DNA from 4 places in the Halomonas sp. NYA30 genome. Region 1 is predicted to be linked to each of the others. Evidence: predicted binding sites of a transcription regulator. Region 1 holds the regulator's gene; each other region holds the start of a gene.
The links. Region 1 encodes sigma-54, which starts transcription at its own class of promoters, with help from an activator protein. Its sites were predicted from a motif close to TGGCACNNNNNTTGCTNT; they were not measured.

Region 1 (5,772 bases):
AGCGCTCGTCGGTTGAGTATGCAAACCACGGGCAATGCTGGTGGGGCACGAAATGTGCGTTTAGTGGCACCACTGCAATCCCGTGACAGTCTATTAAAAGAGATGGGCCGGGGGATTTGGGTAACCGAGCTGATGGGGCAGGGCGTTAACGGCGTGACCGGTGATTACTCACGTGGCGCTGCAGGGTTTTGGGTAGAGGATGGAAAAGTACAGTACCCGATCGAGGAGTTTACGATTGCCGGGAACCTGGAGCGGATGTTTGCCGGGTTAGTGGGGATTGGCGATGACACCGATACCCGTGGCAGTGTTCACACGGGTAGTTGGTTAATTGATGCCATGACCGTAGCGGGAGATTAAAAGCTACTGATCTTCCTCAAAACGAGCATCGAACAGCGCTTGAATAGCATCAAGCGCCTGTTCGGCGTCATCGCCTTCAGCGTTGATGGTTAGCTCGGTACCGCAAGGGGCCGCGAGCATCAGCAGTGACATGATGTTGGCGGCGTCAGCGACCTGTTGCTGTTTTTGAACACGTATTGTCGCCGTGAACTGTTGGCCGCATTTTACCAGTTTGGTCGCCGCGCGTGCATGCAGGCCGCGTTGATTGGTAAGTGTGAGAATTCTTTCTGGCACCCTGGTTCCTTTTCGCCGAGTGGTGTCATTAATGGATAGAAGCGCTTAAGACGTTGCTTGCTGCTCGTCGGTTTGGGATGTGCTGGCGGGCGGAGCAGCTAGCTGTTCATTTAATGTGTACTGCAAGCCTAACTCGCGATGACGTAATTGAATTTCGCCCATACTGTGTACTAATCGCTCTGCTAGCTGTTCGACCATATAGACCGAGCGGTGTTGCCCACCGGTGCAGCCAATCGCGATAGTCATGTAGCTACGCTGGCTATCTTGGTAAGCGGGCAGCCAGCGCTCAAGCCAAGCCTGAATATCGTTAGTCATGGCGTCTACGATGGGATAACCGCTTAAGAAGGCCACTATGTTCGCATCGCGGCCTGTGAATTGGCGTAGCGTTGGGTCCCAATATGGGTTTGGCAGGCAGCGCACGTCGAAAACCAAATCAGCATCCAACGGCACACCGCGCTTATAACCAAACGACTCAAGCGTCAGCGTGAGCTTGTCGCGCCGCTGATGGGCGACTTGGTCGGTAATGCGACGACGCAAATCGTGAACTGATAGCCGCGAGGTATCGATCAATAAATCGGCTAGATCACGAATGTCGAGCAGCGTTTCTTCTTCTTTATTGATAGCCTCTTCAAGCGTCATTTCGCTATCGCGCGTCAGCGGGTGACGCCGCCGTGTTGCGGAGTAACGCTCAAGTAAGATGCGCGCATCAGTGGTCAGATAGATCACTTGAAAATCAATTTTACGTTGCCGCAAATCCTCTAATAAAGAGGGCAGTCGTGCCAGGGCGCCAGGCAAGTTACGGGCATCAATACTGACCGCCAAATGGGCGCGGTCGCCCTGGTCGCGTAATTCGTCCACCAACGACCCCAGCAACATGGCAGGGAGGTTATCAATCGCATAGTAGCCAAGATCTTCAAGCGCTTGTAAGGCGATAGATTTACCTGACCCAGAGCGGCCGCTAATGATCACAAGTTGCATAGAGTCTCTCTTTGCTTTGATCAAGCTGCGTTAAGGGTGGTGAGCGCAAATCAACCTGCCGTTGAGTACCGCTTGGCAGGTTTAGGCTTTCAGGAAGTTATTTGCTCACGAATTTTAGCGGTAAGCAACTCAAGTAGTTCGCGCTGGCTGCCTGCTTTACGCAGTTTCTGACGCGTATCCGCATCGTTCATGATGGTCGCTACCTGGCCGAGCAGAGAGAGATGTGTGTCATCAGCCTCTTCTGGCACTAGCAATACAAACACCAGATCCACCGGGTCGCCGTCGATAGCATCAAAATCAATCGCTTCTGCGAGTTTTAAAAAACCAGCAATTGGGGCCGAGCAGTGAGGACTACGCGCATGGGGAATAGCCACGCCGTTACCAATCCCGGTACTGCCTAAGCGCTCACGGCCAATTAAACGGCTAAACACTTCTTGGCTGTCCAGACTGGGGATATTTTGGGCAATAAAGGTGCTGAAAAATTCCAGCACCCTTTTTTTGCTGCCCCCGGGTACGTCAAAGAGAACACGTTCCGGGGGGAGTATGGTTTCCAACGTCATTGAATTAACGCACGCCTGCGCCTTGGGCGCGAGCTTGTGCTTTTTCCTTATGTTTAACGAGTTGCCGATCAATTTTGTCCGCTAATGCGTCAATAGCGGCGTACATATCACTGTCTAGGGCTTCCGCATGTAAATCAGCACCTGCTGCGTGCAGTGTACAGGCGGCCTGCTGGCGCTCTTTCTCCACAGATAAGGTGACTTGCACCGTGGTTATGTTGTCGTAATGGCGCTCTACACGTTCAAGCTTTTCGTTGACATAGTCACGCAAGGCGTCAGTCAGTTCTACGTGATGACCAGTGATATTAACTTGCATTGACGTACTCCTTATCCATCGGACTGTACTTCGATTGTAACCCTTTTTGCCGCGTTGCAAAGCCCTTGTCGAGAGTTTCCCTAAAACGTTGATTTGTGCTAGCGCAAACGACGTCGCTCGCTAGAGGAGGGAATGCCCATGGCTTCACGGTATTTAGCCACCGTTCGACGCGCTACTTGAATTCCCCCCTCCCCTAATAGCGTGACTAAGCGGCTATCAGAAAGCGGCTTGCCTGGCGGCTCCTCTTGAACCAATTTCTTCAGCCGAGCGCGGATAGCGGTGCTTGAATGGCTGTCACCATCCTGGCCGCTGACTTGGCTTGAGAAAAAGTATTTGAGTTCAAATACGCCGCGAGGCGTATGAATAAATTTCTGAGTGGTTACCCGGGAAATAGTCGATTCGTGCATTTCCACGGCCTCGGCGATATCGGCCAATATGAGCGGCTTCATGGCTTCTTCGCCGTGTTCTAAAAAGCCAATTTGCCGGGTGATAATCTCGCGGCCAACGCGCAGTAGCGTATCGTTGCGGCTAGAGAGGCTCTTGATCAGCCAGCGTGCTTCCTGCAGGTGTTCTTTTAAAAACTGATTGTCCTGACTTTTATCCGCACGCTTTATTAAGCTTGCGTAGTCGGGCTGAATGCGAAGCCTTGGCAATGCCTCAGGATTGAGCTCTAAGTGCCAGCCTTCGTGGTCATGGCGTACGACCAGGTCGGGCGTTACATAACTATCATCGGTATCGCCATAGGCGCTGCCCGGGCGTGGATCAAGGCTACGAATGAGGAGAATGACATCAGCCAGCTGGTCATCATCGAGTCCCAGGCGGCGTTTTAGTAAGCGCATGTCATCTTTGCCGAGCGCTTCCAGAAACTGCCGTACTAAGCGGCGGGCAGGAACCAGCAACGGCGTATCATCGGGAAGAGTGGCCAGCTGCAGCATCAGGCACTCCCGCAGGTCGCGGGCGAATATTCCTGTTGGCTCAAATTGCTGAAGCTTAAGCAGAATGGTTTCTACTTCGCGCTGGCTAAGCCCATCGACACCTTGGGCGCGAAGCCCTTCACGTATGTCGTTGAGCGGCTGAGTTAAGTAGCCATTAGCATCTAACGCGTCGATAAGACTTTCTGCGACAAGTTGCTCTCGCGCGCCAAAATCAGTCATGGCTAGCTGCCACAGCAAGTGCCCATGAAGACTCTGGCCAGCAGCCTGGCGCTCAAAATCAGGTCCTTCGCTGCTGGAGCCACCGTGACTGCCCATATCTTGGTAGGTGTCAGACCAATCACTATCTACCGAGAGCTCGGTGGGAATGCTCTCTGACCACTCTTCCTCTTTGGGCTCGCTGGCAGCCTGTTCGCCAAATTCATCCTCTTGTTCCAGCATGGGGTTGGCATCTAGGGCCTGCTGAATTTCTTGACGTAAGTCCAGCGTTGATAGCTGTAACAGAGCAATGGCCTGCTGCAGCTGAGGTGTCATGGTCAGCTGTGTGCCCATGCGCAGTTGAAGAGAAGCTTTCATGACCATCTGAGAACCACTCGTTAATCAGAATGCTCCACCCTAGTGTGAGTAGGTCTCCGGTGCAAGTGCAATAAGCATGCCATTGGTAGTAAAGTTGTTGTAGAGCGCTAATTAGAAGTGAAAAATAGGCTAGAGGCGGAAATCAGCGCCTAGATAAACCTCCCTCACTTTCTGGTTAGTGAGTATCGAGGCTGGAGAGCCGCTGGCGATGATTTGACCATCGCCCACGATGTAGGCGATATCACAAATATCCAGGGTTTCGCGAACGTTGTGGTCGGTAATCAGTACGCCGATGTGGCGCTGCTTTAATGCCCGAATAATGGTTTTGATCTCGCCCACCGAAATGGGGTCTACGCCAGCAAAGGGCTCGTCCAGCAGAATGAATGCGGGTTCTGTCGCCAGTGAGCGAGCAATCTCCACACGCCTGCGTTCACCGCCTGAAAGGCTCATGCCCAGGTTGTCGCGAATATGGGTAATGTGAAAATCTTCAAGTAGCGCTTCCAGGCGCTGCTCGCGGTCGCTACGGCTGAGCTCTTTGCGCGTTTCGAGTATCGCCATAATATTATCGGCAACCGATAATTTACGAAAAATAGACGCTTCTTGCGGTAGGTAGCCGATACCCGCCGCAGCGCGTTCATGCATTGGGGCGCGGGTTAGATCTACATCGTCGATACCCACTTTGCCAGCATCGGATTTCACCAGCCCCACAATCATATAAAAAGAGGTGGTTTTGCCTGCACCGTTGGGGCCGAGCAAGCCCACAACGCTGCCTTGGGAGATCTCTAAATTGATGTCTTTAACAACTCGGCGTCGCTTATAGCTTTTGGCCAAGTGATGGGCATATAGGGTTTTGATTGGCGCAGTTTCTGTAGTTGCCAAGGCTTGGCTCCCTATTGTTCGGGCTGAAGCGTCATGCGTATGCGCTGGGTTTCGCTGCCGTCAACGTCAGAGCGCGCCTGAATCACTTCACGGTCAATAAAATACTCAAGGCGACCGCCGGTGAAGGTGTCTTCTTGTTGCGTTAATTCGGCTTGGTCGATTAGCTCAACGCGGCGTTCAGCGACGTGATAAATAATGCGCCTTGCCCACCCTTCTGTAGGGCCTTCTTGCCCTTCAGCTTGATGACGTAAGTAGGCGCGCTCACCGGTGGAGGTCGCGCGGGAGAGCTCGCCTGCCTCGTTGCGTTCGATTTCTACTCGCTCGCCACGTAATTGCATTCCGCCTTGGCGAATATCGACATTGCCTGTATAGACAGCGGTCCCCGCTCGCTGGTCAAGGTCTAAGCGGTCGGCTTCAACTTCTATCGGGGCTTGGCTGTTTTGGGCCAGTGCCGAGAGCGGTAACGCAAGGGCAAAAAGGGCGGTATATAGCAGTGATTTCATGGCAAATCCTGTTAGCGCTGCGTGGCCGGAGGGTGCGTGCCACGCACATTGTCAGTTAAGCGCACTTGGCTTTCGTTAAGCCAGACGTCCATGCGCGACGCGTTCATTTGCTGGGGCGGCTGTTGTAGCACTACCGGTGTTTCACTCCACGCATGCTGGTTTAGCCCGTCATAGTGCAATAACTCAGTATCTAACTGCCAACCTTCATCCGGTGCGATCAGGCGAGCGGAGCCTGACATCAGCAAGACCTGAGTGGACGTGTTAAGCGTGCCTACATCGGCGCTAGCCAGCCACTGGCGGTTTTCGCTGTCGTATAAGATAGCTTCTGGCTCTTCTGTCCAGGTTTCACTACGCTGCGGCGTATGGATCAGGCGTGGGGTTTTAAGCGCCTGTAATACGCT
Region 2 (5,772 bases), 1.5 Mb from region 1:
GTCACCGCTCATGCCACTCACCTTGACTTCCAGGCGCTCCACTGAGGAATCCACGTAGCGGGCAGTGCCGCCAGCTGAGGCCTCTTCGCCCAATACATGCCAGGGTTCGATGGCTTGGCGCAGCTCAATATCCAGCATGGGGGTGTGCAAGCGTCCGTGCAGCGGGAAGCGAAACTCCAGGAAGGGGGCAAACCACTCAAGATCAAAATCGAAGCCGTGGTGGCGTAGATCACTAAGCACATCGTCAAGATCGTTCCATAGGTAGTGGGGCAGCATCCAACGATCCTGCAAGGCGCTGCCCCAGCGTACCGGTTTGGCTCGATAGGGTGCCTTCCAGCAGCGCGCGACAAGGGCGCGAATCAGCAGCATCTGCATCAGGCTCATGCGCGCATGGGGCGGCATCTCAAAGCCACGTAGCTCCAATAAACCGAGTCGGCCGCTGTCGCTATCCGGTGAGTAGAGTTTGTCGATACAGAACTCAGCGCGGTGGGTGTTGCCGGTTAGGTCAGTTAACAGGTGGCGCAGCAAGCGATCGACCAGCCAGGGTTGTACTACATCACCCTCAGGCATTTGCTGTAACGCAATTTCCAGCTCGTAAAGTGCTTCGTGACGCGCTTCATCCACCCGTGGGGCTTGGCTGGTCGGGCCAATAAACAGACCCGAAAACAGATAAGAGAGGCTAGGGTGGTGCTGCCAGTAAGTGACCAAGCTTGCCAGCAAATCGGGGCGGCGTAAAAACGGCGAGTCGTCAGGCGTAATGCCGCCCAGCGTGACATGGTTGCCGCCACCGGTACCGGTATGGCGCCCGTCCAACATGAATTTTTCAGTGCCCAGCCGGGTTTCGCGTGCCTCGGCATACAGCCGTTCAGTTTGCGCAACCAAGGTTTGCCAACTGGCGGCGGGCATAATATTCACTTCGATCACGCCTGGGTCGGGGGTGATCATAAAGTTTTCCAAGCGCGGATCTCGAGGCGGCGAGTAACCCTCTACCATGACCGGACAAGCGAGTTCCTTGGCGCACTCTTCAACGGTGCTGAGCAGGTCGAGGTAGTGCTCTAAGCTGGTCAATGGCGGCAGGAAAATATGCAAGCGCCCATCCCGTGGCTCCACACACAGGCTGGTGTGAATAATGCCACTCTCGCGGTCGCTTTCAGCCCGCGGCTGCTGCTGGACGTCTTCACCTTCAGGGTGCGATGGGCTGGGGTGGCTGGAACGCCCCAGGCGCTCGGCATCACTAATATGCAGCTGCTCGGCGTTACGCCGGGCGACCTCGCCGTGAATATCGCCCAGTTCAGGGCGCGGTGCGAACAGTGATTCGGGCTGGGGCTGCTCTTCTGGGTCAGCCCAAGGCAACGCGGAAAGCGGTAAGCGTAGCCCCATGGGGGAGTCGCCGGGTACCAGGAACAGGTGGTCGCGCTTGAGCGGCCAGCGGCCGCTTTCCCAGCGGTGTGCTTGGCTGATCGAGTGGCGCAGCGGCAGCGCATAGCCCACCACTTCATCTAAGCTTTGCTCTAACAAACGGGCCAAGCGGTGGCGCTCGGCATCGTCTTTGAGATTGGCTTCGCGTGGGTCAACGTTGACCGGCAGCGACTGCTCTTTCCAAAGATAGTAGTAGGCATCCTCAAACGCCGGAATCCAGTAACGTTCGGCCACACCCAGCCGCTCGCTGAGCGCCTTGGTAAAGCGTTGCGCCATGGTGTTATCCACCTGCACTTTCGGGGCGGTCTCCAGGCAGGCCAGCCACTGTGGGTCGCGCCATAGCGGCACGCCATCTTTACGCCAGTAGCAGGCCAGCGCCCAGCGCGGTAACGGTTCGCCAGGGTACCACTTGCCCTGCTGCTGCTGAATCGCGCTGCCCGGGGCGTAGGCGGCCTGAAGGCGCGTCAGTAGTGCTTCGGCCCGCTCGCGCTTGTGCTCACCGAGCGCTTCGGTATTCCACTGCGGGCTTTCCATGTCGTCGACCGATACAAAGGTAGGTTCGCCACCCATGGTCAGGCGCACATCTTGCTGAAGAAGCTCGGCATCCACCTCGTCGCCGAGGTTGCAGATACGCTGCCACTGCTCATCGCTATACGGCTTGGTGACCCGTGGGTCTTCGTGAATACGCTCCACTTCCATGGTCACATCGAACGTGACTTCGCACTTATCTGAAAAACCGGTAATGGCGGCTGCGCTACCCGTGGTGGGGGTTGCGGCCAACGGGATATGGCCTTCGCCTGCAAACAGGCCCGAGGTGGGGTCAAGGCCTACCCAGCCTGCACCAGGTAGAAACACTTCGGTCCAGGCGTGTAAATCGGTGAAATCTACTTCTGTACCGCTGGGGCCATCGAGTGCTTTGACATCGGATTTAAGCTGAATCAAATAGCCCGATACAAAGCGTGCCGCGAGGCCTAGATGGCGAAAAATCTGCACCAGCAACCAGGCGCTATCGCGGCACGAGCCACTGGCCAGGGACAGGGTCTCTTCACAGCTTTGTACACCGGGCTCCAAGCGCACCAGGTAACCGATATCGTCTTGTAGGCGCTGGTTAAGCGCGACCAGGAAATCGACGGTGGTGGTCGGTTCGCGGGGCACGCCCTTTAGCCACTCCATCAAGCGCGGCCCGGACTCGGTGATTTCAAGATAGGGGCCCAGCTCCTGGCGCAGCGCTTCCGGGTAATCGAAGGGAATCTGTTGCGCAATGTCGTCCAGGAAGAAATCGAACGGATTAATCACCGTCATCGGGGCGATCAGCTCGACGGCGATGGTTAGCTCTTTACGCGGTTCTGGGAACACCACGCGGGCGTTGAAGTTGCCAAACGGGTCCTGTTGCCAATTTAAAAAGTGGTCTTCGCCGGAGAGCTTGAGCGAGTACGACTCAATATGGGTGCGGCAGTGGGGCGCCGGACGTAGCCGAATAACATGGGGTGATAGACGCACCGGGCGGTCAAAGTGGTAAGTCGTACGATGGTACAAGGCAACGCGAATGGTCATGGGCCACCCTCAAGAGAACCGTTATCAACCGGATAGTCGGCTGGGTTAGGGAATAACCGAACGTTTCGCAAGTATCGTTCCACTTTTACTTTTTTGCAGCCGCTATCTTAAGTAAGGCGTTTAACTAAAGTGGAAAGGGCGTTATGCACCAACTTGAAGCTGACTGGCCGCACCAAAAGGAAGCACAAAAGGGGTTTGATGGGCGCTGATGCTCTGCCAAGGAATGTTTGAGTTGCGTTTAAGTAAGCGAACGTTGAAATATCGCAAAAGATGGTACGCATATTGCTCTCAATTGTTTGATTGTTTTGCACGCGGCAGGCCTACACTGAGCATTAAGGAAGTTGCCGCTTCCACCCCAGCGCCAGGAGAGCGCCCATGAGCCAAGTGAATTGGAATAACTATGCGTGTCGTGATTTTTACGATGAGCTGATGGCAGCGCCCGGTCAGCCACGCGAGTCAGCGGGTGAATTGTGCAACATGTTGGCAAGGTTTAGCGCAGAAGAGTTAGCAGAGCGGAAAACGGCGGCGGAGATCGCTATCCGTACCATGGGAATTACTTTCACCGTTTATTCAGAAGGGGCAATGATCGACCGTGCCTGGCCGTTTGATATTGTGCCGCGCATTATTCCCGCCAATGAGTGGCGTAAAACCGAGGCGGGGCTCAAGCAGCGCGTGCAGGCGCTAAACTTATTTATTGATGATCTCTACCACGACCAAAAGGTGATCAAGGACAAAGTGTTACCCGCTGAGGTATTGGCGCAGTCGGTTAATTTTCGCCCTCAGTGTGTAGGCATTAATCCCCCTCACGGCGTGTGGGCGCATGTTTGCGGGTCAGACCTAGTGCGCGATGGGGATGGCACGCTCTATGTGTTGGAAGATAACTTACGCATTCCTTCCGGCGTCTCTTACATGCTTGAAAATCGCAATGTCACTAAGCGAGTGCTGCCGGAGTTATTCGCCTCAGGCAAGATTTTGCCGGTTGATGATTACGTGGCTCAGCTTTACGACATGCTAGCGTCGATGTCGCCGCGCCCCGGCGATGACCCGCAAATTGTGGTGCTGACCCCAGGGATTTATAACTCTGCCTACTTCGAGCACGCCTATCTTGCCCAGCAAATGGGTGTAGAACTGGTGCAGGGAAGTGACCTGTTAGTGGATGACGATGATGTGGTGTATATGCGCACCGTCGAGGGCATGCGCCGCGTGGATGTTATTTACCGCCGTGTTGATGATGAGTTTCTAGACCCGGAAGCGTTTAATCCTGAGTCAATGCTGGGTGTTGCGGGCCTGATGCGCGCTTGGCGGGCGGGTAAAGTCGCGCTGGCCAACGCGCCGGGCGCTGGGGTGGCGGATGACAAGGTGGTTTACGCTTTCGTACCTGCGCTGATTCGTTATTACCTCGATCAAGAGCCGCTGTTGCCCAACGTGCCGAGCTACCTGTGCATGTTTGAAGATGACCGCCGCTATGTGCTCGACCACCTGGATGAATTGGTAGTCAAGCCCGCCAATGAGTCGGGCGGCTACGGCATGTTGATTGGCCCGCGCTCAACCAAAGAGACCCGCGATGAGTTTGCGCAGTTGATCAAGGCAAATCCACGCAATTATATGGCCCAGCCCACCCTGGCGCTTTCTACTACGCCTACGCTAGCGAATGGGTTGCCGCAGCCGCGCCATGTGGATTTACGCCCTTTCATACTCTCAGGGCCTGAAATTCATGTCACGACCGGTGGTTTGACGCGGGTGGCTTTGATAGAAGGATCGCTGGTGGTGAACTCTTCACAAGGCGGCGGCAGTAAAGATACCTGGATTGTAGAAACCGACGATAAGGCGGCAGCGGCCGCGGTGAAAGGAGCCTAACGCCATGCTGTCACGCGTTGCTGAAAATCTTTACTGGATGGCGCGTTATATTGAACGAGCGGAAGATACCGCGCGCCTATTGAGCGTTAACAGCCACCTTATGCTGGATTTGCCGGGACGCTTGCCGTTAGGTTGGGCCCCACTTATCGAAATGACCGGCAGCCTGGAAGCCTTCACCGCACGCCATACAGACTTCGATGAGCGCAATGTCGTACATTTTTTATGTGCCGATACCGAGAATGATATTTCGATTATCTCCGCCCTCGCCAGTGCTCGCGAGAACCTCAGAACCACCCGGGATGTGGTGCCTCGGGAGATTTGGGAGGAGGTTAATCAGCTCTATCTGAGCGTCGTCGACCATGCTGAACATGGCGTTAGCCCGCGCCGCCGCGATAGCTTTCTCAAAAGCGTGATTCGTGGTTGCCAAGCGTTAACGGGGCTCATTGAGGGCACCTTGAGTCATGGCCCGGCGCGTACGTTTATTGAATTAGGGCGCCAGTTGGAGCGGGCGGATATGACGACGCGCATCGTGGACGTGCGCTCTGCCAGCTTGCTGCCGCAAAACCCTGAGGAGCTGCTGCCATTTGAAAACCTGCAGTGGATGAGTGTGCTTAAATCACTCACCGCGTATCAAATGTACCGTCAGCAGGTGCGTTTACGCGTACGGGGGCCGGATGTGCTGCGCTTTTTGCTCCAAGACCCCAACCTGCCACGTTCGATTGCCTGCAGCCTAGAAACGCTAGGCCATGAGCTTAACTTGCTACCCCGCCAAGACCGCCCCGCGGCCACGGTTTCGCTGGTTCGCGCGGACGTAGTCGATGCCGATATCCAAGCGCTTGCCCATTCGCCGAGCAAGCTGCATGCCTTTATCGACGAGCTGCAAATTGGCTTTGCTGCCATTCACGATACGCTTAGTGCGACCTACTTTGTGAATGACGACAC
Region 3 (5,772 bases), 220 kb from region 1:
CCGAGGGGAGACGGGGCGCACGCCTCGCGACACAAGACCCGTAAGGGTATTTACACAGGAGAAAATCGCATGGCGGTTTTCGTAATAGACAAACAGAAGCAACCGTTGATGCCGTGCAGCGAAAAGCGCGCCCGCTTGCTGCTAGGGCGCGGTCGTGCCGTGGTGCATAAGCGTTACCCGTTTACCATTCGACTGAAAGATCGGGTGGGCGGAGACATGCAGCCGCTACGCCTGGGCATTGACCCTGGCAGCAAGACCACTGGGTTGGCGCTGATGCGCGAAACCGACACTGAACAGCGTCATGTGCTGTGCCTGTTTGGGCTGGTGCATCGTGGGTACCAGATAAAGAAATCGCTGGAGCAGCGCGCTGCCTTTCGGCGTCGTCGCCGGTCGAAGAATCTGCGCTACCGCGCCCCGCGCTTTAACAATCGCACCAAGCCCAAAGGTTGGCTGGCACCGTCGCTGCAGCATCGCGTTGACACCGTGATGGCCTGGGTAAATCGGCTCAGTCGCTTGGCACCGATCACCGGCATCTGCCAAGAGTTAGTGCGCTTTGACACGCAACAGTTGGAAAACCCAGAGATTAGCGGCGTCGAGTATCAGCAAGGCACGCTGTTGGGCTACGAGGTGCGCGAATATTTACTGGAAAAGTGGGGGCGCGAATGTGCGTATTGTGGCGACACAGACACACCACTTGAAGTCGAGCATGTGGTGCCGCGTTCACGCAGCGGTTCGAATCGTGTCAGCAACTTAACGCTGAGCTGCCACCCCTGTAATCAGGCCAAGAACAGCCAGGCATTGGCTGACTTCTTTGCCCACGACAAGGGACTGCATCGCCGCTTGAAAGCCAATGGCCACACCGCTGCCATTCGACTAGAGCGGGTACAGCGCCAGCTCAAGCAGTCATTAAGAGATGCCAGCGCCGTCAACGCGACCCGTTGGGCGCTGTTCTCCGCGCTCAAGACCACTGATTTGCCGGTCGCCGTCAGCAGCGGCGGCCGCACCAAATACAACCGCCAGCGACTGGGCATCCCTAAAACCCACGGCCTGGATGCTGCCTGTGTCGGTGCATTTGACACGCTTCACGCTTGGCAGGTGCCTACCTTAACCATCAAGGCGATGGGGCGTGGCAGCTATCAACGCACGCGCCTGAACAAGTACGGCTTCCCACGCGGCTTTTTGATGCGACAGAAGCAAGTAAGAGGCTTTCAGACCGGCGACATGGTGCGTGCGCTGGTGCCCACCGGCAAGAAAGCCGGAATGCATACGGGGCGTGTCGCGGTGCGTAAAACCGGCAGCTTCAATATCCAAACAGAACACGGTGCGGTGCAAGGGGTTTCGCACAACTACTGCACCGTGATCCAGCGCGGTGATGGCTACGGCTATCACCACACCCCCTCTATCAACCTAACAGGAGGAGCGGGACAGGCGGTGGCGTGATCCAAGTCGCCCTGCGGACGACGCGCTCTCCCTCCTCGCACTAAAAGTACGAGGTATCCCGCGTAAAATCTGATGAGCGATAATACCAATGCTTGAAGATCACCGCGGCGGACCGCGCCATGATTCGCTGATGTCGGCTTATCATGAAAGTGATAGCAATAGCGGTTGGATGATTAGCTATCTGGATATCATGACGTTGTTGGTGGCTCTCTTCGTCGTCATTATCGCCGCGACAGGGGCGAACCATTCAGAGTGGTTGGCAGGCGATACAGCAATTGACGCTAGTCAATCGTCATCGCCTTCGCTGGAAATCCCTTTGCCTGAGTCGTTAGCAAACGCCATGCCTGAGCGCGTTGGTAGTGCCGCCTGGAGTGGCGCAGGGCTGAGCCCGATGGCGGTGAGTGCGTCGCTGGGGGTGGCTGGCTTGCCTAAGCTGTCTCGGTTACCCCGGCGGCGCGTTAGCGTTGGTGTACCGCCGCTGTTGGCCGCGCCGAAACCTGTTGAACCGGCCATTACCCTCCCTAAACTGCTAATGCCTGCGGGCAGTGATGATTTTTCATCGCCTCTGGCGGATTACATGGTGGTGTTAACTGACCGGCCCCCGGTAAATGTGCAGGTTGTCAGCGACGAGTCAGTGGCGGGTGCGCTTGCCCTGAACCAAGCGCTTTCCCAACGCGTTGAGGAGTCTACCTATCTGCCCGACCTGGAAGGTGTTGAAGTATCACGAGTGGCGGAAGGCATTAGCCTGCGTGTACAGGATCAATTGCTGTTTCCTTCGGCGACGGCTGAGTTAACCAACGACGGGTCATCATTAGTCGGCAGTTTGCTGGAAACGATTCAGCGCTATGATGGTGAAGTGTGGGTGGAAGGCCATTCGGATAGTCAGACAATAAGCACCGATGAGTTCTCTTCCAACTGGGCGCTTTCAAGTGCGCGCGCCATCGCCATTGTTGAGGCGCTGGAAGCATCGGGCGTCGACGCCGAGCGCCTACGCGCCGTCGGCTTGGCAGCCACAAGGCCGCTGGAAAGCAACGCTAGCGAAGAAGGGCGGGCTCGCAACCGGCGGGTTGAGGTGGTTATTCATGTGGAATAGAAGCTAGCACTAAGATCGCCGTGCTTCGCTCAATGATGACATCTCTCTTTTACTGCATAAAAAAAACCCGCCGGGGAAGGCGGGCATGAAAGGGCTTGGCTCACTGCAGCCCACTGGTATCAGGTGAGGGGTGTACAGGATTACCAGTGGGTACAGGTTGAGTATAGCTATTTATAAGGCGTTGCCAAGTGCTGTCTCAGTTTTTTATAGGTTCTGTCTCATTTTTTAATAGGTAACGGCGCGACAAGTGCACTAATGTGTTTCATGCGCTATTTTGGTGCATTCAAGCTGCTTCTTTTTGGTGCTTGGACGTGTGGTGCGCCATAAAATTCTAAAAATCCCCGCTAACCCTCTGCTAAAGCTACACTTCTCTGATTTGGCTCATAACTTGCTATCCTTTTCATAGCCACTTTCCATAGCCAATTACTCGTTGGTCATCGCCATAGGGCATCGCAGGTTACTGTCTTGACGATGTGCTAAGACCGAATAGAGGTAGTGCCATGCCGGAATCCAGTCAATTTTCAGCGCCGTTTTCTCCGTCGCCTTCTCCGCCACCATCGCCGGTAGACCCTGCGTTTCAGCCGCGTCTGGTAGTGACCGATTTAGATGGCTCGCTGCTGGATCACCATAGTTATGACTTCAGCCCCGCCGCGCCGTGGCTTGCTCGTTTAAAACAAATGGGCGTGCCGGTCATTCCGGTCACCAGTAAAACCCGTGCGGAGTTGATTCCGCTGCGCGAAGCGTTGGGCCTAACGGGTACGCCTTTTATCGCTGAGAATGGAGCGGTGATTGGCCTACCGCCCGGTTGGTGCCATGCCCGTTTAGACCGCCCTGGTGGCGGTCGCGATGGCGTGGTGATTAAACACCCTGGGGTAGATATTGGCTTTATTCGTGCGCGCTTAAAGGTGTGGCGCGAGCGCCTGGGTATTCAATTTACCCGAATGGGTGAGCTGAGTGTGCAGGAGGTTATGGAGCTGACTGGGTTGGATGAGTCCCGCGCCCGTGATGCGCGGCAGCGAGAAGGCAGCGAGCCGCTGTTATGGAAAGACAGTGACTCAGCATTAGAAGCATTTCGTGCAGCTCTGGAGGGAGATGGCCTACAGCTAACACAAGGCGGACGTTTCTGGCATGTCATGGGGCGCTCGGCAGATAAAGGCAGCGCTGTGGAGTGGCTGGTGAAACGCTTTACGGCATTAAGAGGCCGAACGCCTCTCTCGTTAGGGCTGGGGGATGGGCCAAACGATATCTCTATGCTTGAAGCGGTTGATCAAGCCGTCGTCATCCGCGGTTGCCACGATTTAGTCGTAGAGCCGCGTAACACTTCGCTATATCGCACGGAAGCAACAGGGCCGACCGGCTGGGCAGAGGGGGTTGCCCACTGGTGGGGGCGAGATGACCGCCGTTTAGCGACGGCGGAGAAGGGTGAAGCTGTGGTTTGAGAACAGACGTTGTTTGAGAACGGTTCGGTATTTGAGAACAGTTCCATGAATCCAGGGAGCAAGCGCATGAGTGACTTTCATCAAAATGGGATTATTACCGATTTCCATAACCTGACTAAGCGTTCAGTCGAGGCACTTGAAGAGGAGCTATGCCAATTTTCCCGACGGCGGCCGATGGGGTTGATTCTGCCGTCGCTTTTTTCCGAATTGGAAGGACCTGCGCTTTCAGCGATTGTTGATGAACTGGTTAAGGTCCCTTACCTCAGTGAAATCGTCATTGGCCTGGATCGCGCCGACCGCGAACAGTTTTTATACGCTCGCGAATTTTTCTCACGTCTGCCGCAGCATACGCGCATTTTATGGAACGATGGCCCGCGCCTGAAAGCGCTCGATGCGGAACTGGAAGAGCATGGGCTAGGGTCGTTGGAGCCGGGCAAAGGGCGCAATGTGTGGTACTGCGCAGGTTATATGTTGTCATCTGGGCGCTCGAGGGTGGTCGGGCTGCACGATTGCGATATTCTCACCTACGAGCGTGGCCTGTTGGCGCGCTTGATGTACCCGGTGGCCCACCCCAATTTCAACTACAGTTTCTGCAAAGGCTATTACCCTCGCATTGCGGAAGGCAAGCTCAATGGCCGTGTCTCTCGGCTATTAGTCACGCCGCTGCTGCGGGCGCTTAAAACCGTTTGCGGGCCGCTGCCGTATCTCGACTACTTGGATAGCTTCCGTTATCCGCTTTCGGGTGAGTTTGCGATGCGTAGCGAAGTGCTGGAAGGCATCCGTATCCCCGCTGATTGGGGGCTAGAAATCGGCGTGCTATCGGAGCTGCAGCGTAATTACTCGCTGCGCCAACTCTGCCAAGTCGATATTGCCGATGCCTACGACCACAAGCATCAACCGGTTAGCGAAGATGATCCCAACGGTGGCTTAAACCGGATGAGTTTGGATATCTCCAAAGCGCTGTATCGCAAACTAGCGACCCAGGGTATTACCTTTAGCAGCGAAGATTTCCGCACGCTCAAAGCGACTTATTACCGTTTCGCGTTGGATCTGATTGAGGCCTACGACCACGACGCCACCATGAATGGCCTGAGCCTTGATCGTCATAGTGAGGAGCAAGCGGTCGAGCTATTTGCCAGTAATCTGCTCGAAGCCGGTAACCTATTCCTGGATAACCCTAGAGAACGGCCCTTTATTCCCAGTTGGAACCGCGTACAGGCAGCCGTGCCCGACCTCCTCACGCGTATGCACGAGGCAGTCGAACTGGATAATCAAGGCAAGGTTTAACCGCACAAACTGCGTCCAAACTGTGTAAAGAAATAAGGCCAGCTACCCACCGGTAGCTGGCCTTATTTTTAGAGTGTATTAAAAATCGCTGTCCTGATAGGCAGCCTGCGGGGCAGGTGAGGAGGCGGGTAAGCTTGTCTGCGTATGCTCTGTGGACTGATTAATGCGGAAGTTGGCTACCAACTGACGAAGCTGGTTGCTTAGCTGGGCCAGGGTTTGGGTGGCCTGAGTGCTCTGTTGTACTAGGCTGGCATTCTGCTGGGTCATTTGATCCATTTGCGTGACGGCTTGGTTGACCTGCTCGATACCGCTGCTCTGCTCAATGGTGGCGGCTGAAATTTCCTGAACCAGTGTGCTGAGCTCCTTGATGTCACTGACCATGCTGTTAATCACATCACCGGTGTCGCGTACCTGGCGGCTACCTTCAACCACTTTGCTGTCTGATGCTTCGATCAGCGTCTTGATCTCTTGTGCAGCAGCTGCCGAGCGGCTGGCAAGTTGACGAACCTCATT
Region 4 (5,772 bases), 1.5 Mb from region 1:
ATGCAGCAATTGGCGCACCCGGCGTGGTTGGTGCTGTTGGTGGCGCTAATTATAGCGGCGACGTTTGCGGGTTGGCTGGCGTTTTCATCCAAAGAGGTGTGGGTGATTCCATTTTTCGTGCTGTTTACGCTTTGCGCCATGCGTTATTTGGCTGGGCGCCCGGCGCCATTGTGGGTGCGCCACATCAATGCGTATTCGTTTGGGATTTACTTGGCCCACCCCATGTTCTTTGTGCTTGCCGATCTGGTCGTTGAGCCTTTGTCGTTGCCGATTGGGGTGTATGCGCTGGTACTCATCGTCGTGGGACTCGCCGGGTCGGTGGCCCTTAATAAATTGGCGAATACCACCACACTGGGAGCGATGCTGTTTGGCAAGCGCTTGAAGGTTCGGTAATGGAAATATGTGAGTGCATAAATCGAAAGGCACGGCTTACCGCTTCGATGTGTAAGCGAGATCCGGGTCGTTGGGCAGCATGGCGGATGTGTGTTCAGCAGCCTGGCTAAGCAAGCGGCCGCTGTACGTTTTTAAGCGAGTGGGGCAGTCATGCAAACGCTGTAAAAAATCGTCAATCGCGCTGGCGTCATCCAGCTCGGGATCAAATCCACCTAAGCGCTCAAGCCAGGCCCGCCTGACGGCGATGTAGGGCGGTAACAGCAGCGTGCTTGCCAATAAGCGGCGCAGGATGCGTTTGGCTAATGATGGCTGAGCAAGGCCAACAATTAAGGCATCAAGGTTGTAGGTGTTCAATTGCGGGTAGAGTGAGCCCCAGAGGCTGGCAGGCAGTGGCTGCTTCTGCAGCGCAATAATTAACCACTCAGCTTGGCTGGCAAAGGCTGCTTTATTGAGGCGTGCGCCTAGTGGTAGCTTGGGGGTGATCAAGCAATGAGTGTGGTAGCGCTGCTCAATCGAGCTGAGACGCGCATGGGCTTGCGTGCTGGTTACCAAAATGGGCAGCAAGTGGTCGGCTACGCCAGAATCACGTATGGATTTTAAGTGGCGTGGCAACATGTTACCCGTCACCATGGCATCAACGATAAAGCAAACCGACCCCATTTGCCGACTCCGATTGTGAGCAAATCTATCAAATTGTAATTTATTGTAGTATCTGGCTTATTTGGGTAGCAAGTAAAAAAACTTGCGAGCCAAAAAAGAGGGCTCACTATTATTCATGCACTTTATTGGCGCATAAAACATTATTTTTGCCCTGTATTGGTGCGCTATGGCTTTTTTAAACAGCTGCCGAACCAGCATTTAGCTGCTATGCGTCATCAAGAGGCATCCTTGTCCACTTTTTAACGTTTATAAAACAATTGGTTGCTGATTTTTTATGCCATCTTGGTGCAGGGTTGGCATGTTCTCTGCATTATATTTGCAAGCGGCTAGCGGGCCGTAGGCATAAGCCCTACGACGTGCTAAAACGATAGCCGGTCTGAAATGCTCGCTGAGCGATTTGTTCACTAATGTCAGGCAAACGTTGAGCGAACAAGAATGACAAACGTGCGGTTTAGCGCGTATTTTGTCGAACAACACATTTATCGGTAGCTTACAGTCGTTAACTTTAAGCCACGCTCATACCGGAGGACTCTATGTCAGCCAAGACTCTCGCGCTAATTGAAGAACATGATGTTAAGTGGGTAGATCTGCGTTTCACCGACACTCGCGGTAAAGAACAGCACGTGACTGTGCCTGCTCGCGATGTGAACGAAGAATTCTTTGAGAATGGCCAGATGTTTGATGGCTCTTCTATCGAAGGTTGGAAGGGCATTAACGAATCCGACATGATTCTGCGCCCGGAAGATGGCACTGGCTATCTCGACCCCTTCACCGAAGATGCGACGCTGGTTCTGCGCTGCGACATCATCGAGCCGGCCACTATGCAGGGCTACGATCGTGACCCGCGCTCCATCGCCAAGCGCGCTGAAGCTTATCTAGAGTCTACTGGCCTGGGCGACACTGCGTTTTTCGGTCCTGAGCCTGAATTCTTTATCTTTGACGAAGTGCATTGGAAGTCTGACATTCAGGGCTCCATGTACAAAATCACGTCTGACGAAGGCGCTTGGGCGACCAGTAACCAGGTAGAAGGCGGTAACTTAGGCCACCGCCCGCGCGTTAAAGGCGGCTACTTCCCGGTTCCCCCGGTTGACAGCTTCCACGATATTCGTGGCGCGATGTGTAACACCCTGGAAGCGATTGGCCAGACTGTCGAGGTTCACCACCACGAAGTTGCCAACGCGGGTCAGAACGAAATCGGCGTTAAATTCAACACGCTGGTGAAGAAAGCTGACGAAGTGCAGGAAATGAAGTACGTGATCCACAACGTGGCGCACGCGTATGGTAAAACGGCGACCTTTATGCCGAAGCCGCTGGTAGGCGACAACGGTTCTGGTATGCACGTTCACCAGTCGTTCTGGAAAGGTGGTGAGAACCAGTTCGCCGGTGACGAGTACGCTGGCCTGTCTGAAATGGCGCTTTTCTATATCGGCGGCATCATCAAGCACGCCCGTGCCCTAAACGCCTTTACTAACGCTTCTACCAACTCGTACAAGCGTCTGGTACCTGGCTTTGAAGCGCCGGTCATGCTGGCCTACAGTGCCCGTAACCGTTCTGCTTCTATCCGTATTCCTTACACCGCTAGCCCGAAAGGCAAGCGTGTTGAAGCTCGCTTCCCTGATCCGACTGCCAACCCGTACCTGGCATTCTCTGCCATGTTGATGGCCGGTATCGACGGTATCAAGAACAAGATCCATCCTGGCGATGCAATGGATAAAAACCTGTACGACCTGCCGCCAGAAGAAGGCAAGTTAGTACCGACCGTAGCACACAGCCTGGATCAAGCACTGGAAGCCCTCGACGCTGACCGTGCGTTCCTGACCGAAGGTGGCGTGTTCACCGACGAAATGATCGATGCCTACATCGAACTCAAGATGGAAGAAGTGGAGCGTATCCGTATGACGACGCACCCCATCGAGTTTGATATGTACTACAGCTGCTAATCAGCGCTTTTAGCACCTAACTGCTACCATCACCCTAGCGGTGGTAACAGTTGATAAAGACGCAGTTGATCAAAACGCAGTTGATCAAAATAGTATCAAAACCCCGCTTCGGCGGGGTTTTTCGTTATTGAGGGTGTGACAAGTGTGAGGAGCAGTATGGGCAAGCTAACCACGTACACGATCAGCTTCTTGATGGCCGCTTTGCTGGGCATCGGGGCGGCCATCATGTCAGGTGCGGCTTTTGGGCAAACGGTTTTCAGGGTCATTGATGAGCACGGCAACGTTACGTTTACCGATAACCCTGGCCGCGGCGGGGAGGCGTTGGAATTGGCACCGTTGCCAAGCCTGCCGCCTGGGTTAAGCGCAGCTACGGCCAGTGTAGCCACGCCCGCTACTGGGCGCCCACGTGGCAAGCCAGGGCAGCCTTTTATGCCGTATGACCATTTTTCGATTGCACTGCCCCAGCAAGGCGCACGGCTGCCGGAGCGAAGCACCGCGGTGGAAGTGGCTATTGCGCCTCCGCTGCGCGATGACCACCAAGTGCGGCTGATAGTGAATGGAGAGATTAGCCAGACCGCGCTGCACAGTGATGTTTTCTGGTTAACGGGGCTTCCTGCGGGGCAGCACGAGCTTCAAGCAGAGCTACTGGATAGTAGCCAGCGTTTACAGCACCGCACGCCCGCAGTGACGATTACGGTTCCTTAGACCGGGTGGTTAAAATCTCGAATGCACTAAATTGGTGCGGTTGTGGAGGCATTTGGCGCGGTGATTGCGCTAAAACGATCCATCTTCTTTTATTGCTATGCCCGCAAGCCGTGCAACTAGGCATAAATGCATAATTGGCGCGCTTTTTGCAGTTCCCTCATTGATTATCCACCTGTAGGTCTGCAACGGCGATGGAAGACGTAATTTCTCAGGACACCACCATGCATCAGCGTTTGCTTGAACATCTCACCACGGCGGTACTGCTGCTGGACGGCGAGCTGCGTGTGCGCTGGATGAACCCTGCCGCTGAAGCCTTACTAGCGGTTAGCTTAAGCCGCGTTCACGGCATCAGCCTAGATACGCTTCTGGGCGGTGTTGACAGCATCGATGAGGTATTGGCTAAAGCGCGGGATGCGTTTCATCCTTACACCCAGCGAGAAGCGCGTATTACGCCGCTGAACAGTGAGCCGCTGACGGTCGACTACACTGTAACGCCGCTATCGGACGACGAGTTACTGTTAGAAGTGGAGCCGCGGGATCGGTTAATGCAGATCTCGCGTGAAGAGGCGCTGACCACTCGCCAAGAAACCATCAAGATATTGGCCCGTGGGCTTGCTCACGAAGTGAAAAACCCGCTCGGCGGGATTCGTGGTGCTGCACAGCTGTTAGAACGGGATTTAGACGATCCGGCGCTGCGCGAATATACCCATATCATTGTGGAAGAGGTGGATCGGCTGCGCGACTTGGTCGACTCCATGCTGGGCCCTAACCGTGTGCTTAAGCATGAGCCGGTCAATATTCACCGGGTGTTGGAGCGTGTACGCGCGCTGTTAATTGCCGAGCATCCCAGCGTTGTTATTAGCCGCGATTATGACCCCAGTTTGCCCGACCTTTCCGGCGATGAATCTCAAATGATTCAAGCGGTACTCAACGTTGCACGCAACGCCGTGCAAGCCATGAGCGATGCTCAAACCCCTGAACCTACCTTAATATTGCGCACCCGCGCCCGGCGACAGTTTACCCTCGGGGCGGAACGCCACCGCTTAGTCAGTGAAGTCTCGGTGATTGATAACGGCCCAGGCATTCCCGATACGCTGCAGGAAACGCTGTTCTACCCGATGGTGTCAGGACGCGCAGAAGGCAGTGGCCTTGGGTTATCGATCGCCCAGTCGATTTTGCACCAACATCAAGGATTGATCGAATGCGACTCACGACCCGGACATACCGAATTTCGTTTACTGATTCCATTGGTAATAATTTTACCGGAGAAGCGTCATGACTGAGGCTACACGTACCGATGTTGCGCGGGTGGTGATTGTCGATGACGACCGCGCTATCCGCTGGGTGCTGGAGCGCGCCTTGGCGCAGCCCGATCTCGATGTTGAGTGTATTGAGCGTGCAGATACAGCCCTTGCGCGTTTACTGGAAAGCCCTCCCGACGTGCTGGTCACCGACATTCGTATGCCAGGCATCGACGGCCTGGACTTAATGGCGAGAGTACGCGAGGCGCATCCCGATCTACCGGTGATCGTGATGACCGCCCATTCCGACCTAGACAGCGCCGTCGCTTCCTATCAGGGCGGGGCGTTTGAATACCTGCCTAAACCGTTTGACGTTGATGAAGCCCTGGCGCTGGTGCGCCGCGCCGTGGCCCACGCCCGGGAACGCCAACGACCGGTCGCCGTGCCGGAAGGCTTAAACGCTGAGATTATTGGTGAAGCGCCCGCGATGCAGGAGGTGTTTCGCGCCATTGGCCGTCTTTCTCACTCGCATATCACGGTGTTAATCAACGGGGAGTCGGGGACGGGTAAAGAGCGCGTTGCCCAGGCGCTGCATCAGCATAGCCCGCGTGCCGGTAAACCCTTTATCGCGTTGAACATGGCGGCGATTCCTCGCGACTTGATCGAATCGGAGCTGTTTGGCCATGAGAAGGGTGCTTTTACTGGGGCGGCACAGCAGCGCCAAGGGCGGTTTGAGCAGGCCAACGGCGGCACACTGTTTTTAGATGAAATAGGCGATATGCCATCGGAAACCCAAACGCGCCTGCTGCGCGTGCTGGCGGATGGTGAGTTCT

Region 2: ACWI0H_RS15210 (circularly permuted type 2 ATP-grasp protein) is a predicted target of sigma-54. The motif match lies at 3,245-3,262, and genes of this name have one in related genera.
Region 3: ACWI0H_RS07145 (HAD-IIB family hydrolase) is a predicted target of sigma-54. The motif match lies at 2,911-2,928, and genes of this name have one in related genera.
Region 4: glnL (nitrogen regulation protein NR(II)) is a predicted target of sigma-54. The motif match lies at 3,834-3,851, and genes of this name have one in related genera.

Annotation. Positions count from the first base shown of each region.
Region 1 covers NZ_OZ334477.1:1,789,984-1,795,755, forward strand. Annotated here, with positions in the region: gene pmbA (metalloprotease PmbA) at 1-357, shown strand, start outside; gene ACWI0H_RS08115 (HPr family phosphocarrier protein) at 361-630, opposite strand; gene rapZ (RNase adapter RapZ) at 676-1,608, opposite strand; gene ACWI0H_RS08125 (PTS sugar transporter subunit IIA) at 1,698-2,168, opposite strand; gene hpf (ribosome hibernation-promoting factor, HPF/YfiA family) at 2,173-2,481, opposite strand; gene ACWI0H_RS08135 (RNA polymerase factor sigma-54) at 2,580-3,995, opposite strand; gene lptB (LPS export ABC transporter ATP-binding protein) at 4,119-4,868, opposite strand; gene lptA (lipopolysaccharide transport periplasmic protein LptA) at 4,880-5,371, opposite strand; gene lptC (LPS export ABC transporter periplasmic protein LptC) at 5,383-5,772, opposite strand, start outside.
Region 2 covers NZ_OZ334477.1:3,250,832-3,256,603, reverse strand. Annotated here, with positions in the region: gene ACWI0H_RS15215 (transglutaminase family protein) at 1-2,973, opposite strand, end outside; gene ACWI0H_RS15210 (circularly permuted type 2 ATP-grasp protein) at 3,349-4,830, shown strand; gene ACWI0H_RS15205 (alpha-E domain-containing protein) at 4,835-5,772, shown strand, end outside.
Region 3 covers NZ_OZ334477.1:1,571,653-1,577,424, forward strand. Annotated here, with positions in the region: gene iscB (RNA-guided endonuclease IscB) at 70-1,440, shown strand; gene ACWI0H_RS07140 (OmpA family protein) at 1,529-2,533, shown strand; gene ACWI0H_RS07145 (HAD-IIB family hydrolase) at 3,034-3,972, shown strand; gene ACWI0H_RS07150 (glycosyltransferase family protein) at 4,039-5,259, shown strand; gene ACWI0H_RS07155 (methyl-accepting chemotaxis protein) at 5,338-5,772, opposite strand, start outside.
Region 4 covers NZ_OZ334477.1:253,574-259,345, forward strand. Annotated here, with positions in the region: gene ACWI0H_RS01200 (acyltransferase family protein) at 1-393, shown strand, start outside; gene ACWI0H_RS01205 (hypothetical protein) at 430-1,053, opposite strand; gene glnA (glutamate--ammonia ligase) at 1,587-2,993, shown strand; gene ACWI0H_RS01215 (DUF4124 domain-containing protein) at 3,150-3,698, shown strand; gene glnL (nitrogen regulation protein NR(II)) at 3,920-4,981, shown strand; gene ntrC (nitrogen regulation protein NR(I)) at 4,974-5,772, shown strand, end outside.